2 regions of the Nocardiopsis sp. NPDC055879 genome follow, and region 2 is predicted to be linked to the other one. Evidence: predicted binding sites of a transcription regulator. Region 2 holds the regulator's gene; the other holds the start of a gene.
What was found. Region 2 encodes LexA, which represses DNA repair genes until DNA is damaged. Its sites were predicted from a motif close to TCGAACANNTGTTCGA; they were not measured.

Region 1: recA (recombinase RecA) is a predicted target of LexA. The motif match lies at 4,259-4,274, and genes of this name have one in related genera.

Annotation. Positions count from the first base shown of each region.
Region 1 covers NZ_JBSHCT010000001.1:260,078-268,630, forward strand. The annotation lists gene ACWGKS_RS01070 (DEAD/DEAH box helicase) at 1-3,893, opposite strand, end outside; gene ACWGKS_RS01075 (DUF3046 domain-containing protein) at 4,010-4,204, shown strand; gene recA (recombinase RecA) at 4,377-5,519, shown strand; gene ACWGKS_RS01085 (regulatory protein RecX) at 5,512-6,129, shown strand; gene ACWGKS_RS01090 (DUF222 domain-containing protein) at 6,944-8,311, shown strand.
Region 2 covers NZ_JBSHCT010000008.1:124,790-133,342, reverse strand. The annotation lists gene ACWGKS_RS11470 (hypothetical protein) at 1-375, shown strand, start outside; gene ACWGKS_RS11465 (hypothetical protein) at 372-1,028, shown strand; gene ACWGKS_RS11460 (alpha/beta hydrolase family protein) at 1,035-2,132, opposite strand; gene lexA (transcriptional repressor LexA) at 2,226-2,900, opposite strand; gene nrdR (transcriptional regulator NrdR) at 3,577-4,086, shown strand; gene ACWGKS_RS11445 (vitamin B12-dependent ribonucleotide reductase) at 4,187-8,182, shown strand; gene ACWGKS_RS11440 (hypothetical protein) at 8,401-8,553, shown strand, end outside.

The DNA.
Region 1 (8,553 bases), on a different contig from region 2:
GCCAGTCGTGCCTCCACCCGTGCCAGGGCCCGCCGGGTCGGATCCGGGTCCGGTTCGGGCAGCGCCCACCACCGGCCCGCCGCCGTCGGCGGCCCCGCGCGGGTCGGCAACACCGGGCGTCGTCGCGAACGTGACGAGGGCCGACGTGGCGCCGGGCCCGAACCCGCCCACGCACGCAACGGCGCCAGGGAGTCATTGGTGACGCACCCCGACCACACCAGCTCCCACAACGCCGTCACCAGATCGGCGTCGGAGAACACCGCACCGCCCGCCGCCCGGGCCACCCCGTCGGCGAGGTCACGGAAGAACAGGGCCCCGCCCGAGCGCAGTGTCCCCAACACGGCCGCCGCCGTCGTTCCCTCCTGCGGTGGAAGCGGCTCCGGCAACGACGACGAGGCGTCCTCGGCGGGGGCCACCACCAACCAACCGTCCCCACCCGGCAGCGAGCCCGCGCCCGTCCACACCACCTCACCGGCCTGGGTGAGCGCGTCCAACGAGGCGGGGACGAAACCCTCCACCCTGGCCGGCAGCACCAACGATTCCAGGGACGAGGCCACCAATGGCACGCCCCGAAGCGACTCCACCGCCTCGAACACCGCGTCCGGACCACGCCACCGCTCACCCGGAACCGCCCGTTGCCACAACGGGACGAAGACCGCCAACGTCGCCGGTTCCACCGGTTCCACCTCGCGGCGCAGCCGGGCGATCGACCCCCGCCGCAACCGGCGCAGCACGTCCGCGTCACACCACTCGGTGCCCGTGCCACCGGGACGGAACCCACCACGGGCCACCCTGCCCCGCCGGGCCAGGTCCCGCAGGGCGCCCTCGACCGCGTCGACGCCCACACCCCAGCGGGCCGACACCTCCGCCGACGTGAACGGTCCGTGCGTGCGCGCGTACCGGGACACCAGGTCCGAGAGGGGATCCTCCACCGGTTCCAGGAACACCGACGGGACCCCGGGCGGTGGCTCGGAGCCCAACGCGTCCCGCAGCCGCGACACGTCCTCCACCGCGCACCAGCGCTCCACCCCGGCCACCCACACGCGCACCACGCGCCTGGCGCCCTCCAGGGCGAACAACCAGTCGGGGTCCGCCCCACGCTCGACCGCCTCATCGGTCGACAACGGACCCACCTCCCGCAGCAGGTCCGCGGTCCCCTCCAGGTCCCGCACCGGAGCCGCCGACCGCTGCAACAGGGCGCCGGTACGCTCCACCACCTCCGGGTCCAACAACTCCCGCAGGTCCGCGCCGCCCAACAGGTCCGCCAACAACGACGTGTCCAGGGTCAACGCCTGCGCCCGCGACTCCGCCGCCGGCGCGTCCCCCTCGTACAGGAACGCGGCCGTGTACTCCATCAGCAACGACCGCGCGAACGGCGACGCGTGCGTGGTCTCCACCTCCACCACCCGGATCCGCCGCGCCCGCACGTCCGACAGCACCCGCGCCAACTCCGGAACGTCGAACACGTCCCGCAGACACTCGCGCACCGTCTCCAACACGATCGGGAACGACCCGTACCGACCCGCCACCGACAACAGGTGCCGCGCCCGCAGACGCTGCTGCCACAACGGCATCCGACGGTCCGGGCGTTGACGCGGCAACAGCAGCGCCCGCGCCGCGCACTCACGGAACCGCGACGAGAACAACGCCGACCCGGTCAGCTCTTCGGTGACCAGCGCCTCCACACCGTCGGGGTCCACCGACACCAGATCCGTCAACTCGCCGGGACGACCCACGCCGCCGTTCTCCACGTCCGGCAGCCGCAGCACGATCCCGTCGTCGCCGTGCACCACCTGGGCGTCCATCCCGAACCGGTCGCGCAACCGCCCACCGATCGCCAACGCCCACGGCGCGTGCACCCGGGCGCCCAACGGCGAATGCACCACCGCGCGCCAGTCGCCCACCTGGTCACGGAAACGTTCGATCACCACCGTGCGATCGTCGGGCACCTGACCGGTGGCCTCACGTTGCTCCGCCACGTACTCCACCAGGTTGTCCGCCGCCCACTCGTCCAACCCGGCGGTGATCGCCCAGGCGCGCCCCTCCTCGGCGTCCGCCCCGGCCAACTCCCTGGTGGCCGCGCCCACGGCCCGACCCAGCTCCGCCGGACGACCCTGCGCGTCCGCCTTCCAGAAGGGCATCCGCCCCGGTCGCCCCGGCGCGGGCGACACCATCACCCGGTCCGCGGTGATCGCCTCGATCCGCCACGACGTCGAGCCGAGTACGAACACGTCGCCCACCCGCGACTCGTACACCATCTCCTCGTCCAGCTCACCGACCCGGGTGGGCGCCCGACCGTCCGGATCCGAGGCCAGATGCACCTTGAACAGGCCCCGGTCGGGGATGGTCCCACCACTGATCACGGCCAGTCGCTGGGCGCCGGGGCGGGCGCGCAGCACGTCCTCCTGCCGGTCCCAGACCAGACGTGGGCGCAGCTCCGCGAACTCGTCCGAGGGATAGCGTCCCGACAGCATGTCCAACACCGACTCCAGCACGGAGTCGGCCAGGTCGGAGAAGGGGGCCGCGCGCCGCACCACCGAGGCCAGCTCCGACACCGACCACTCGTCCATCGCCACCATCGCCACGACCTGCTGGGACAGCACGTCCAGGGGGTCGCGCGGCATCTCCAAACGCTCGATCCCGCCCTCGCGCATCCGCCCGGTCACGACGGTGGTCGCCAACAGGTCGCCCCGGAACCGGGGCAGGAACACCCCGCGCGAGACCTCGCCTACCTGGTGTCCGGCCCGTCCGACGCGTTGCAGACCACTGGCCACAGACGGGGGAGAGGCCACCTGTACGACCAGGTCCACGGCGCCCATGTCCACACCCAGTTCCAGGCTGGAGGTGGCCACCACGCAGCGCAGTCGGCCCGTCTTCAGGTCGTCCTCGATGAGTGCCCGCTCCGACTTGGACATCGACCCGTGGTGGGCGCGGGCGATCACGGCGTCCGCGCCCCGGCTCTGTCCGGACTGGCCGGCGACCTGCGCGGCGACCTCCTCCTCGGGCAACGTGACGCCGGTGCGTTCGGCGTACAGATCGTTGAGCCGGGAGCACAGCCTCTCAGCGGTGCGGCGGCCGTTGGTGAAAACGATGGTGGAGTGGTGCGCCTCCACCAGGTCCAGGACCCGGCGTTCCACGTGCGGCCACACCGATCCGCCCGGCTCGTCCAGGTCCGGCACCGGGACCTGCACCCGCAGATCCATGTGCGGGGCGTCCGGAGGGGCGACGATCCGCGCGCCGCCCAGATAGTCGGCGACCACCTCGCGCGGGCGCACGGTGGCCGACAACCCGATCCGCTGCGCCGGACGTTCCAGGAGTCGGGCGAGTCGTTCCAGACTGAGGGCCAGGTGGGCGCCGCGTTTGGTCCCCGCCAGGGCGTGCACCTCGTCCACGATGATCGTCTCCACCCCGGCCAGCCCCTCACGGGCCTTGGAAGTGAGCACCAGGAACAGGGACTCGGGGGTGGTGATGAGTACGTCCGGCGGGTGTGTGGCCAGACGGCGACGTTCCCGAGCCGGGGTGTCTCCGGTGCGCACCCCCACCGTGACGGGGGAGAGTTCCTGTCCGTCGGTGGCCGCGGCGTCGGTGATGCCGGCCAAGGGGCGACGCAGGTTGCGCTCCACGTCCACCGCGAGCGCCTTCAACGGGGACACGTACAGGACCCGGCAACGCCGAGAACGGTCCTCGGGCACGGGGGAGTGGAGCAACCGGTCCAACGACCACATGAAGGCGGACAGGGTCTTGCCCGAACCCGTGGGCGCCACCACGAGGGTGTCGTCACCGCCCGCGACCGAGGCCCACGCCTCGGCCTGGGCCCGAGTGGGCCCGTCGGGGAAGGCCTGTTCGAACCAGGTCCGCGTCGCCGTGCCGAAGGGTTCCAAGGGGCCGCTCATCCGGCCAGTCTGCCGAACGGCTCGGACAGAAGGAGGCGGAGGACACACCCGGCACCTCGAAAAAGGGCCTGTGGACAACGCCGTCGGGGTCCCGTCCATCACCCATACTGGGGCCGATGAGACTCACCAACTTCTGGAACAACATGCGCGAGCAGTTCGGCGAGGCCTACGCCGAGAGCCTCGCCAAGGACTACGTGATCGAGGGACTGGGCTCTCGCACCATCGAGCAGGCGCTGGCCGAGGGGGTCGGGGCCAAGGAGGTCTGGCGTGCGGTGTGCGAGGCGTTCGACCTTCCGGCCACCGCCCGCTGACCGACACGTTCGGTCCGGGTCCGATCCGCGTTCGATCTGTGGATGAACCAAGAATCGAACATAGGTTCGGGTAGAGTGGCCGCATCGCCGGCGAACGTCGCGATTGTCGTACCGAAGGCGTAGCGTCAGGCGCATCATGAAGAAAAAGGCATCGACCCTACAGGGGAACCCCGTGGCTTCTGGAGACCGAGACAAGGCTCTCGAAACAGCGCTCGCGCAGATCGAGCGGCAGTTCGGCAAGGGCTCCGTCATGCGCCTGGGCGACGACGATCGTCCGCCGATCGAGGCGATCCCCACCGGCGCCATCTCGCTGGACGTGGCCCTGGGCATCGGTGGCCTTCCCAAGGGCCGGGTCGTGGAGATCTACGGTCCCGAGTCCAGCGGTAAGACCACCGTCGCCCTGCACGCGGTGGCCAGCGCGCAGAAAATGGGTGGCATCGCCGCCTTCGTCGACGCCGAGCACGCCCTGGACCCCGAGTACGCCAAGAAGATCGGCGTCAACACCGACGACCTCCTCCTGTCCCAGCCGGACACCGGTGAGCAGGCGCTGGAGATCGTCGACATGCTGATCCGCTCCGGCGCGATCTCCGTCATCGTCATCGACTCCGTGGCGGCCCTGGTGCCCCGCGCCGAGATCGAGGGTGAGATGGGTGACAGCCACGTCGGTCTGCAGGCTCGCCTGATGTCCCAGGCCCTGCGCAAGATCGCCGGCGCGCTGAGCTCCACCGGCACCACCGCGATCTTCATCAACCAGCTCCGTGAGAAGGTCGGCGTCATGTTCGGCTCGCCCGAGACCACCTCGGGTGGTCGGGCGCTGAAGTTCTACGCCTCGGTCCGGTTGGACGTCCGACGCATCGAGACCCTCAAGGACGGCACCGACGCGGTCGGTAACCGTACGCGGGTCAAGGTCGTCAAGAACAAGGTCGCGCCGCCCTTCAAGCAGGCGGAGTTCGACATCCTCTACGGGGTTGGCGTCTCCCGAGAGGGCAGCCTGATCGACCTGGGCGTGGAACACGGCATCGTGCGCAAGTCCGGTGCCTGGTACACCTACGACGGCACGCAGCTGGGCCAGGGCAAGGAGAACGCCCGCAAGTTCCTGCACGAGAACGTCGACATGGCCAACGAGGTCGAGAAGAAGATCAAGGAGAAGCTGGGCGTTGGCGTGACCGCCGGTGACGACAGCGCCTCCGGATCCGACGCCGAGTCCAAGGCCGACCCGGTCAAGGACGCGATCGGCAAGGACGCCGTCGCCAAGGCCCCCGCCGCGAAGAAGGCCCCGGCCAAGACCGCGAAGGTGACCGACACGGATGCGTGAGCGGCGCCGGTCATCCGACCGCGCCGGGGCGGATGAGTCACCCGACCCGATGAACGCCGAGCACACCCCGGACGGGCCCGAACGCCCGTCCGGGGAGGACACCGAGGCCAAGGTCAAGAACCTGGTCCTGCGTATGCTCACGCACTCCCCGCGCACCCGCGCCCAACTCGAACGTTCCCTGCACCGTCGGGAGCACGAGGAGGAGGTCATCACGCGAGTCCTCGACCAGATCGAGGAAGCGGGGTTGATCGACGACGCCGCCTTCGCCAAGGGGTGGGTCTCCTCCCGCCACCACAGCCGACACCTGTCCCGCCGCGCGCTCTCCCAAGAGCTGCGCACTCGCGGAGTCGAAGAGGAGACCGTCCGCGAGGCGGTCGCCGAGGTCAGCGAGGAAGACGAGACCGAGGCCGCTCGCGTCTTGGCCCGCAAACGGCTGACCGGTAGCCGAGGCCACGACCCCGATACCCGTACCCGCCGCGCCCTGGGCGCCCTGGCCCGCAAGGGCTACCCGGCCGGTCTGTCCTACCGGATTGTTCGGGAGGAGTTGGAAGCGGAGCTGGCGGCGGAGGCTGAGTTGGAGGCCGAGGGCGGGGGAACTGAGGGCGTGTAGGGCATGTGGGGTCGTGAGGTTGTGGGGTTGTGGGGTCGTGGGGCATCGGGATGCTGTCTGAAGCAGGCCGGCCCTGAACTGGGCCCTTGGGTTGTTGGGCGTTGCTCGGGTGGGTGTGTGGGGCGCCTCAGGTAGAGAACCTTGGGGTTGTTGGGCGTTGCTCGGGCGGGTGCGTGGGGCGCCTGGGGTCGAGTTCCTTGGGGTGGTTGGGCGGGGTGGGGGTGGGTTCTCCCTCCTTCCCCGCCGCGTGATTGTTGCCGCCCGCACCGCACGCGTCAAGGCGATGGTGAGTGCTCTGGCAGCGTGGCTGGTGGCCTTGACCCGTACGGCACGGGCGGCGGTTTGGCGGCTATCGGGGAAGGGGGGAGAGTGGTTGAGGTCCCAACGGCCCTGTGGGCCTGCGGGCCCCGGGGGCCCGGTCCGGCCGGATCCCTTCCCCACCGCCTCGCTGCATCGTTGAGCGCGTCGCCACTACGTGACGGGTGAGGTCACGAAGGACCCGCTACAGGCCAGGCACGGGGCGGGCCGCGTCCCTGCGGTAGCCGGCCCTGGTCTTCACAGCGATGATCTTGCTCGTAGCGCCCATTTGGGCGCCCAACATGGCGCTAGGAGCAAGATCGTTTCCATTCAGAGCCCCTTCCCTCGAATTCGCCAGGATTGTCTCCGCGATGGGCGGATCCGGCCATAGGGAAAAGGGGTTGCGGGCAACCCGAAACAGGGGTCCTCGTATGATAGGAATACCGGCCCCAGAATTCGGTCAATAAACTCGCGGGTAGGCCTGCCATTCTTGGGGGTGTTCGCATATAATCAGAGCATGAGCTTTCCTCCCCACGCACCGCGCCCGACCGGGAACACCCCGGTCGATAAGGCGATGGCGGGTGCGCGGGAGATGGCGGTGGAATTCTCCGAACGGGATATCCCGTCCGGGTGCGAAACCGAGGTGCTCGCCCAGTTCGGCCGCCTCAACCAGGAAACAGACCGGATCCGCTACGGGATGCTGCCCGCCCTGGCCCGTATGGAGGCCACCGGTGTCCTGTTGGAAGAGGGTGGCCAGCGCAGTATCCAGGCGTGGATCACCCACCAGTGGGGGACCTCTCCGGCCGAGGCCAAGAGCCTTGCCACCCTCGCCCGAGCGTTGCATCAGCAGCAGCTGCCCCTGGTGGAAGAAGCCTTCCAGAACAAGGCCCTGTCGCTGGGTGAAGCGTGCGCCATCGCGACCTCCACCGAAAAAGCCACCACCGAATGGGCGAAGGTCCTCGAAACAACGGATGAGGAATTCCGTGCCCAGCGTCCTTCGGCGGAGGGGTTTCGGGCCCGGTTAGAATACGGGCTCATCGCCTATAAGAAGGAATGCCCGCAGGCCTCGGTGCGCCAGCTGCGGGACGCGGCGAAATGGTTCGTCGCCCGCCTGGATCCGGATAAGGCCGACCGGAATTACGACGAAACGTTCGAGAACCGGGGCGCGCAATTCTCGCCCACGTTCGAGTCCGGGTTTCTGTTGCGGATGTGGGGGCCTGGGGCCGACCACGAGCTGATCCAGACCGCCCTGGAGGCCTACACCGAACCGTATGGGCCCGATGACGCGGCGATGCCGAAGCATCAGCGCACCTATGACGCGATGATGCGCATCTTCGAGACCGCTCTGACCCACCGGGGTTGCTCCAGCCTGAGCCGCCAACCGTTGGCGACCCTCAACATCACCGTCCCCCTGAAGCGGTTCCTCGGTGATGGGTCGGCTGAACCCGCCACCACCGAGGATGGGGTGGTGTTGCCCGATCAGATGGTGGCCCGCCTGACCCCCCACAGTTGGCTGCGCCGGTTCGTGACCGACGAACAGGGCCGGACCCTGTTGGACGTGGGTCGAAAGCAGCGATGCGCCCCCGACCCGGTGCGCCAGGCGGCGGGGTTCAAGAAGCCCTACTGCGAGTGGCACCAGGGCTGTGACATGCCGCGTAGCTGGTCGCAGTACGACCACATCGTCCCCTTCTCCCACGGCGGAGCCACCAGCGCCGACAACATGCAGATCCTGTGCTCGACCCACAACCGGCTCAAGCACCGGCTACAGGCCAAGGTGAACCGGCAGATCTGGGAACACCACCACGCCCAGAACCACCAAGAAGCGGGAAAGGAAAGCGGGTCCGGGGATGGTGAGGGGGAGCCAGCCCCAGCCACAGCCCCCTAACACCACCAACCGTTTCCACCGCCCGTTTCCGCCAGGTGGAACCCCACCCCGACGACATCACCCCCGGTTGGGTGTCAGACCCCAAGGGCCCGTGCCCTGTGGGGATATCGGCATGCCCAGAGCCAGGAACCCCACGCCCCCCACGAACCCCCCACCCGGAGTCATATCCCGGGGCCGGAGTGGCTCCCATCGGGGGTCTCGGCAGCACTCCTGGCGAGATCGGCCCCTACTGCGGCCACCCG
Region 2 (8,553 bases):
AGCGGCGGGGAGAACACCGTGTGCGTGTGGAGCACCGCGGGGGCCACCGATGGTGACCGGACGATCCTGCGCGTGGACCTGTCGGCCCGCTTCACCGACGCCTCGGCCGAACCCGCCGTCAGTGGCGACGAGGCGGCGGCCCTGGCCCATCAGGCCGTGGTGCCGACCCGGGGCGAACCCGTCGAACTCCCCGGCGCAGCCGGCGCCGAGGTCTGGCGCGGACAGCTCCCCGGCACGGCCGAACTCGCCTTCCACACCACCAACCTGTTCGTACGGGTCACCTACACCGGGGAGTCCGAAGGAGACCCCGTCTCCTTCGAGGACGCCCGGGACACCGCCGTGGACGTGGCCGGACGAATCGGTGAGGCGCTGTGAGCGGTACCTACGAGACCGACCCCGGAGCGCCTCCGCCACAGAGCCGTACCTTCGCGGTCGTCCTCCTCGTCGCGCTCGTGCTGGTGGTGATCGCGTTCACCGGCTGGCTGATCTGGTACCTGCTCCGAGGCGGGGCCGAACACGGCGCCTACGAGGCCGCCCCCGAGTGCGCCATCGGCGAGACCGAGGTCCTGGCCGAGCTCGTTCCCGACCATGAACTGGAGATCGAGGAGACCGTCGGCAGCGCCCAGGACACCTTCGGCACCGGATCGCAGTGCCGTTGGGCCACCCCGCAGGAAGGCGGAACCGCCGTCCCGGCCGCGGCCACGCTCATGCTGGTCGCCGCCCCGGTCGAGGGCGGCGACGAGACCGCCGCCGACACCCTGGAGTCCACCGCGGCGGGCAACGACCCACGACCGATCGACGATCTCGGTGACCAGGCCCTGACCTGGGTGGAGATCGGCGCCTTCGAGGTCGGCTGCACCGGTGTGCGCGTCTCCAACCTCTACCTGGAGTCCTGCTACACCGCCTCCACCGACTACGACGCCGTCGGATCGGTCGATGGGGAGGCGGCCGCGGCCGAATCCGAGCGGCTGGTCAGGTCGATCGTGGCGGAACTCCCCGAGAGCATCGAGGCGGACGAGACCGACTGAGCGGTCTCACCACAGACCCTCGACGAACTCCCGCACCGCCGGGGACACCTCTGGCGAGAACGCCCGGTCGGCGTCCAACGCGGCGGCGCCGGGGGAGTCGTCGTACTCGCGCAGCACGTGGTCGACCCCGGCCAGGTCCACCCGCTCGGCCCCCTCCAGACCACCCATCAGCCGGTCGACCTCGTCCCGGGTGATCTGGGCGTCCTCATCGCCCCAGAGCACCAGGACGGGGGTCCGTTCGGGCAACGCGGCGGCCAGTTCGGGCGGGTCGAAGGCATCGATCCAGGCGAGGAAGTCCTGGTTCTGCGGGGAGAACAGACCCGTGGTGTCGCCCTCGGGCAACTCCTGACCGCCCCGTACCGCGGCGCGCGACGTCCGGGCGTGGGACAGCATCCGCACGGCCTCGGCCTCACTGAGCGCACCCTGCGCCTCGGCGGTCCGGACCTGCTCGGAGACCTGACGGTCGATGACGTCGAGCATGCGCGTCCCCGGCGGAGCCGCCAGAACCAAAGCGGGTTCGGCGCCGTCGAGCACCTCGTGCGCGCGTAGCGCGTACAGCGCGCCTTCGCTGTGGCCCACGACGATCGTGCGCTCGGGGTCGACTTCGGGCTGTTCAACCAACGCCGTGTAAGCGGCGGCCATCTGGGCGTCGAAGACCTCGGGATCGACCGGTTCCTCCAGGGCTTCCCTCACCTCGTCGTCGAAGGTGGCGGGGTCGCCGCTGCCCAACTTGTCGTAGCGAAGGGTCGCCACCCCGGCGTCACCGAGCACCCGGGACAGGTTGAGGTTGGTGTCGGCCTCGGGGCGCCCGGCGCTGTTGCCGTCCCGGTCGGTGGGGCCGCTGCCGGAGATGATGAGCGCGCCCGGCACCCCGTTCTCGGAGCCGCTCTCCCGCGGCGCGGTGAACGTGCCGTCGACGGTGAACCCGCCACCCTCGAAGCTGAGCTCGCGCTCGGCACCGCTCACCCCCGGAGGTTCGGGGCCCTCTTCCTCGGCGGGGCCACAGGCCGAGACGAGCAGGGTGAGGGCGGCGATCACCGAGACCGAGCGGCCACGGCGTCGTACGCGGCCGCGGGCGACGGGGGTGTGGGCAGGAATGGACACGCCCTCAGCGTATCGGCCGTGCCCTCCCGCACCATCCCGGCCGTGCCCTGGTGGGCGTGGCCGGGGCGGTGCGGTCGTCGTTCCCGGCCAGGGTCAGACGCGGCGCATGACCGTGACGACCTTGCCGAGGATGGTCGCGGCGTCGCCGTTGATGGGCTCGTAGGCGTCGTTGCGGGGCATCAGCCACACGTGGCCGTCGTCCCCGCGACGCAGCACCTTGACGGTGGCCTCGTCGTCCAACATGGCCGCGACGATGTCGCCGTTCTCGGCGGTGGGCTGCTGGCGGACCACCACGAGGTCGCCGTCGGTGATGGCGGCGTCGGTCATGGAGTCGCCGACCACGGTCAGCATGAACAGCCGACCCTCGCCGACCAGCTGACGCGGTAGCGCCAGGACGTCCTCGACCGATTCCTCGGCCAGGATCGGGCCACCGGCGGCGATCCGACCGATCAGCGGCACCGCGGCGGCCCGGGTCGCGTCGGCGGTGAGCTCCTCGGGCTTGATGCTCTGCGCGGTGTCGCGGCCGGGGGCGCGCAGTTCGACCGCGCGCGGCCGGTTCTGGTCCCGGTGCAGGTAGCCCTTGCGCTGGAGCACCTTGAGTTGGTGCGCGACGCTGGAAGGGCTGGAAAGACCGACGGCGTTCCCGATCTCTCGGATGGACGGCGGAAAACCGCGCTCGCGCACATAACGCTGGATGCAGTTGAGAACGCTTTGCTGGCGCGCGGTCAGTTTGGGGGCTTCGGGCACGGCACCGCCCGTGTCACCCACGGGCGAAAGAACGGTGGTGTTTCCGGGGTCGACGACCTCGGTGTTGTCCTCCGGCACGGCCGGGCCTCCTCGGCGTTCGGTTCGGTCAGGGCCTGTTCGGGTGGCCGGTGACGGGTCCGTCGTCTCACGAGTGGGCGAGACGGCGAAACCGGTGGGAAATCAAGGTCAAGATTAGTCGTTGCACACGGTGATATCAAACAAGCGTTCGAGCGGCCGAGGACGGCGACTTCGCCTTTTCGGCGGGCCTTTCCGATGACCCTCGGTTAAGTATGTACACGCGTTCCCTCGCCGCTGTCCGTCGAATGCCGAAAACGGCTTTCCCGGTGCTTCGCCCGAGGCGGCCCCGGAGCGTGTCCCCGGAGGTCGCGTGGATGCCGGAAAGCCCGCCGGGCAAGGGATTCCTCACCTGTGGAACGCGCGCCGAACGGGGTCCCCCCGGGTGCGGTCCCCTTATCCTTGGAAGCGACCCCCCGACGTATTCGAGACCTCCTCCCCGGTGGAGGCGGGTCCTGAGCCCCCACTTGAGGAACACGCCTAGGGGCGGGTTGCGACCCGTGCCCCCGGGGTCTAGGTTCGACCACAACATCTGGTGTTACCAATGGGGTATGTGCCTAGAAGTTGTGGTTAGGTAGACTCAAGGGTTGTGGTTCGGGTATAGGGAAGCAGGTGAACCAGGATGCATTGTCCGTTCTGCCGTCATCCGGACACCAGGGTGATCGACAGCAGGTCCACCGACGACGGTTCCGCGATCAGGCGACGCCGCTCCTGCCCGGTCTGTGAGCGACGCTTCACCACACAGGAGACCGTCCTGCTCATGGTCGCCAAGCGCTCCGGGGTCACCGAGCCCTTCAGCCGGAGCAAGATCATCGCCGGGGTGCGCCGGGCCTGCCAGGGGCGGCCCGTCTCCGAGGACGCCCTCGCCAAACTCGGCCAACAGGTCGAGGAGGAGATCCGAGGCCGTGGCGTGGCGGAGGTGCCGGCCAACGAGATCGGACTGGCCATCCTCGTCCCGATGCGCGACCTCGACGAAGTCGCCTACCTGCACTTCGCCAGCGTCTATCGGGGCTTCGAGAGCCTGGCGGACTTCGAAGCGGAGATCGCCAGCCTGCGGACCGATCGTGAGGACGGGACGGAGAAGGACCAGGACTCCGATCCGGCCATGCCCACGGCCGACACCGCCTCATAGCGGGCCCGGGCGTTCACCGAAACCGCCCGAGACCGCAGCGACGGCAAGAACCCGCGCGGTCATAGCCGGTCCGCGCACAGCAGACACTTCGGGGAGCGTCATGACGGAGACCAGCAGCGGTTCGACGAGTCGCAAGGGGAAGAAGGGGCCCAAGGGGCTGAAGATCAAGCGCGTCTTCACCACCGAGGGCGTCCATCCCTACGACACCCTCGACTGGGAGCGTCGCGACGTCGTCATGACCAACTGGCGTGACGGCAGCGTCAACTTCGAGCAGCGCGGCGTGGAGTTCCCCACCACCTGGTCGATGAACGCCACCCAGATCGTGGCGAGCAAGTACTTCCGCGGCGCGCTCGGCGCTCCCGAACGCGAGTGGAGCCTCAAGCAGCTCATCGACCGCGTCGTCGGCGTCTACACCGAGACCGGACTCAAGAGCGGCTACTTCGCCTCGGACGAGGACGCCGAGATCTTCGACCACGAGCTCAAGCACGCCCTCGCCAACCAGTACTTCAGCTTCAACTCCCCGGTGTGGTTCAACGTCGGGACCACCTCCTCCCAGCAGGTCTCAGCGTGTTTCATCTTGTCGGTCGACGACACGATGGAGTCGATCCTCGACTGGTACAAGGAGGAGGGGATCATCTTCAAGGGCGGCTCCGGCGCGGGTGTGAACCTGTCCCGCATCCGCTCCAGCAAGGAGCTCCTCTCCTCCGGTGGCACCGCCTCCGGACCGGTCTCCTTCATGCGCGGTGCCGACGCCTCGGCCGGAACCATCAAATCCGGCGGCGCGACCCGTCGGGCCGCCAAGATGGTCGTGCTGGACGTCGACCACCCCGACATCGAGGAGTTCGTCGAGACCAAGGCGCGCGAGGAGCACAAGATCCGTGCCCTGCGCGACGCCGGGTTCGACGTGGACCTGGGCGGCGACGACATGTTCAGCGTCCAGTACCAGAACGCCAACAACTCGGTGCGGGTCTCCGACGCCTTCATGCGCGCCGTGGAGTCCGGTTCCGAGTTCGGGCTGACCTCCCGCACCACCGGCGAGGTCGTCGCCACGGTCGACGCCAAGGACCTGTTCCACCGCATGGCCCGCGCGGCCTGGGAGTGCGCCGACCCCGGCATCCAGTACGACGGCACCATCCAGGACTGGCACACCAACCCCGAGACCGGACGGATCAGCGCGAGCAACCCGTGTTTCCCCGCTGATCAGAAGGTGCTGACCGACCGAGGACACGTCCCCATCGGCGACCTTGTCCGGAGGGCGGCACAGGGTGAGACCTTCGCCGTCTACACGAACGACGTCACGGCGGAGGCGAATCCTCGGGACGCGGTGGTAGCCATCGTCCCCACGCAGTACATGGTCACTGGCACCAACGAGGTCCTCGAACTCCGGTTCTCGGATGGTTCCGTCTTGCGTTGCACCCCGGGGCACCGGGTGTGGACGCGTAATCGCGGCTGGGCGCACGCCGAGGAATTGACGGAGCAGGACCGGATTGTTCGTTCCTTCCAGTACGCTCCTCGGTCGAATCCGATCCAGGAGATCCCGGAAGACGCCCTCGAAGCGGCTCGGAAGGCCGCGAGCCGAACCGGTGTTCGGGAGCTGAACCTGCCGACCAAGTGGGACGAGGACCCGGACCTGGCTCACTACCTGGGGTGGTTGGTCGGCGACGGTTCGATCGATGACGCCAAAGTCGTCACCATCTACGGGACGGCTGAGGAACAAACCGAAATCCTGCCTCGACACCAGGCCCTGATCGAACGTCTCACAGGGCATCGGAGTAAGCCGAGTGCCCAACCCAACGGTACGCAACAGCTCAGGGTCACTCGGAGGGCGATGGTCGCGTTCGTCCGAGCTCTCGGAATGGGTGCGCACGCCGCCGACAAGACAGTGCCGCCCGTGATGTTCGAGGTCTCCGAAGAGACCGTGTTGGGTTTCCTCCAAGGGTTGTTCGACGCGGACGGATGCGCCGTGGATCAGAAGGTGAACGGCACTCGCTACGTCGGTCTGGGCAGCCGCTCCGAAAGGTTGCTCCAGGACGTACAGGAGCTTTTGGCGCCGTTCGAAATCGCGAGCCGTGTCTACCAGGTCTCCCAGGCGAAGAGGGATACGTTCACCTACACGCGCAAGGATGGCACGACCGTCACCTATGGTAGCGAGGGGCCGTTCTACGACCTGCGCATCTCTTCCGCTTCCATGCGGGACTACGCCGCCCTGATCGGTTTTTCTCTGGATAGCAAGACCGCGAAGCTCGGCAGCGCACTCGACCATCGCCGGACCTACAACACGCAGACGACGATCCGCCTGGTCTCACGCGAGTCCCGAGGGTTCGAGACGACCTACAACCTCACCGAGCCGCGTAACCACTCCTATATCGTCGGTGGCACTGTCGTGGCCAACTGTTCCGAGTATTTGTCCCTGGACGACTCCTCATGCAACCTCGCGTCGATCAACCTGCTGAAGTTCCTGCGCGAGGACGACTCCTTCGACGTGGAGGGCTTCACCGGGCTCACCGAACTGGTCATCACGGCGATGGACATCTCCATCACCTTCGCCGACTTCCCCACGGAGAAGATCGGTGAGACCACCCGCGCCTACCGTCAGCTGGGCATCGGCTACGCCAACCTGGGCGCGCTGCTCATGGCGACCGGGCACGCCTACGACTCCGACGGTGGTCGCGCGGTGGCCGCGGCGATCACCTCGCTGATGACCGGCGCGGCCTACCGCCGTAGCGCCGAGATGGCCGGTGTGGTGGGCGCCTACGACGGCTACAAGCGCAACGAGCAGGCCCACAAGCGGGTCATGCGCAAGCACGCCGCCGCCAATGACGACCTGCGCACCGTGGGCGCCCTCGAAGAGCCCATCCACACCGCGGCGACCGCCCAGTGGGCCGAGTGCCTCAAGCTCGGCGAGCGCAACGGCTGGCGCAACGCCCAGGCCTCGTTGCTCGCGCCCACCGGAACCATCAGTTTCATGATGGATTGTGACACCACGGGCATCGAGCCGGACTTCTCGCTGGTCAAGTACAAGAAGCTGGTCGGCGGCGGTTCCATGCGGATCGTCAACCAGGCGATCCCGAGGGCGCTGAGGAACCTGGGCTACCAGGCGGAGCAGAGCGAGGCGATCGTCGAGTTCGTCGCCGAGAACGGCCACGTCGTGGACGCGCCCTCGCTGCGCCCCGAGCACTACGAGGTGTTCGACTGCGCCATGGGTCACCGCTACATCGAGCCCATGGGCCACGTGCGCATGATGGCCTCGGTGCAGCCGTTCCTGTCCGGTGCCATCTCCAAGACGGTGAACGTGCCCGAGGGGGCCACGGTCGCCGACTTCGAGCACATCTACTACGAGGGTTGGCGGTCGGGCCTCAAGGCTCTCGCGGTGTACCGCGACAACTGTAAGGTCGGCCAGCCGCTGTCCACCGGCAAGAGCGAGGAGAAGACCGCGCCGGAGAAGGCCGAGGTGACCGAGACGCCCCGACCGGTGCGCCGTCGCCTGCCCAAGAAGCGGCCCAGCGAGACCACCTCGTTCTCCGTGGGTGGCGCCGAGGGCTACATCACCGCCGGCTCCTACCCGGACGACGGACTCGGTGAGGTCTTCCTCAAGCTCGGCAAGCAGGGTTCGACCCTGGCCGGGGTGATGGACGCCTTCTCCATCGCGATCTCCATCGCCCTGCAGTACGGGGTCCCGTTGGAGACCTACGTGGAGAAGTTCACCAACATGCGCTTCGACCCGGCCGGCATGACCGACGACCCGGACATCCGTATGGCGCAGTCGGTGGTGGACTACATCTTCCGCCGCCTGGCCCTGGATCACCTGCCCTACGAGGAGCGGGCCGCCCTGGGCGTGCTGTCGGCCTCCGAGCGCGAGGCGCAGCTGAACGGGGAGGACCCGACGCAGGTCGCCACCCAGGTGGAGTCCTACGCCCAGTCCGCCGCGCCGTCCAACCTGGCCGAGGAGCGATCCGAGACCCCGGCGGCCCCGCGTCCGGTAGGGGAGGGGTTCATGGCCGACGCCCCGCTGTGCATCACCTGTGGGACGAAGATGCGCCCCTCGGGCAGCTGCTACGCCTGTGAGGGCTGCGGTGCCACCAGCGGCTGCAGCTGATCCAACGCGCATGGAGGGGGAGACGGTCCGACCGTCTCCCCCTTTCGCGTTCGTGGAAGAACAGACGTCGGTGGTGTGGTCTCCCGTTCACCGGGCAGGAACTTACCACCGGCGGTAGCATCGCTCGTATGGGAGTCGAACTGATGGAAACTGGACGCGATACTCCGGAGGATGAGCCTCGGAGGCTTGTTTCGCAGGCATTGGACACTGTGAGAGCAGTGCGGAAACTCTCGCCGTCGGAACGCGCCGCCCTCGTCGCGGCGGTTCATGGGCTCGGCAAGTCGGCGCCCGAACTCTCCGATGACACCGCCGAGCCGAGTGAGCGCGCACGCAAGATCAGCGTCTCCATGCCGGAGAACCTCAGCACGGCG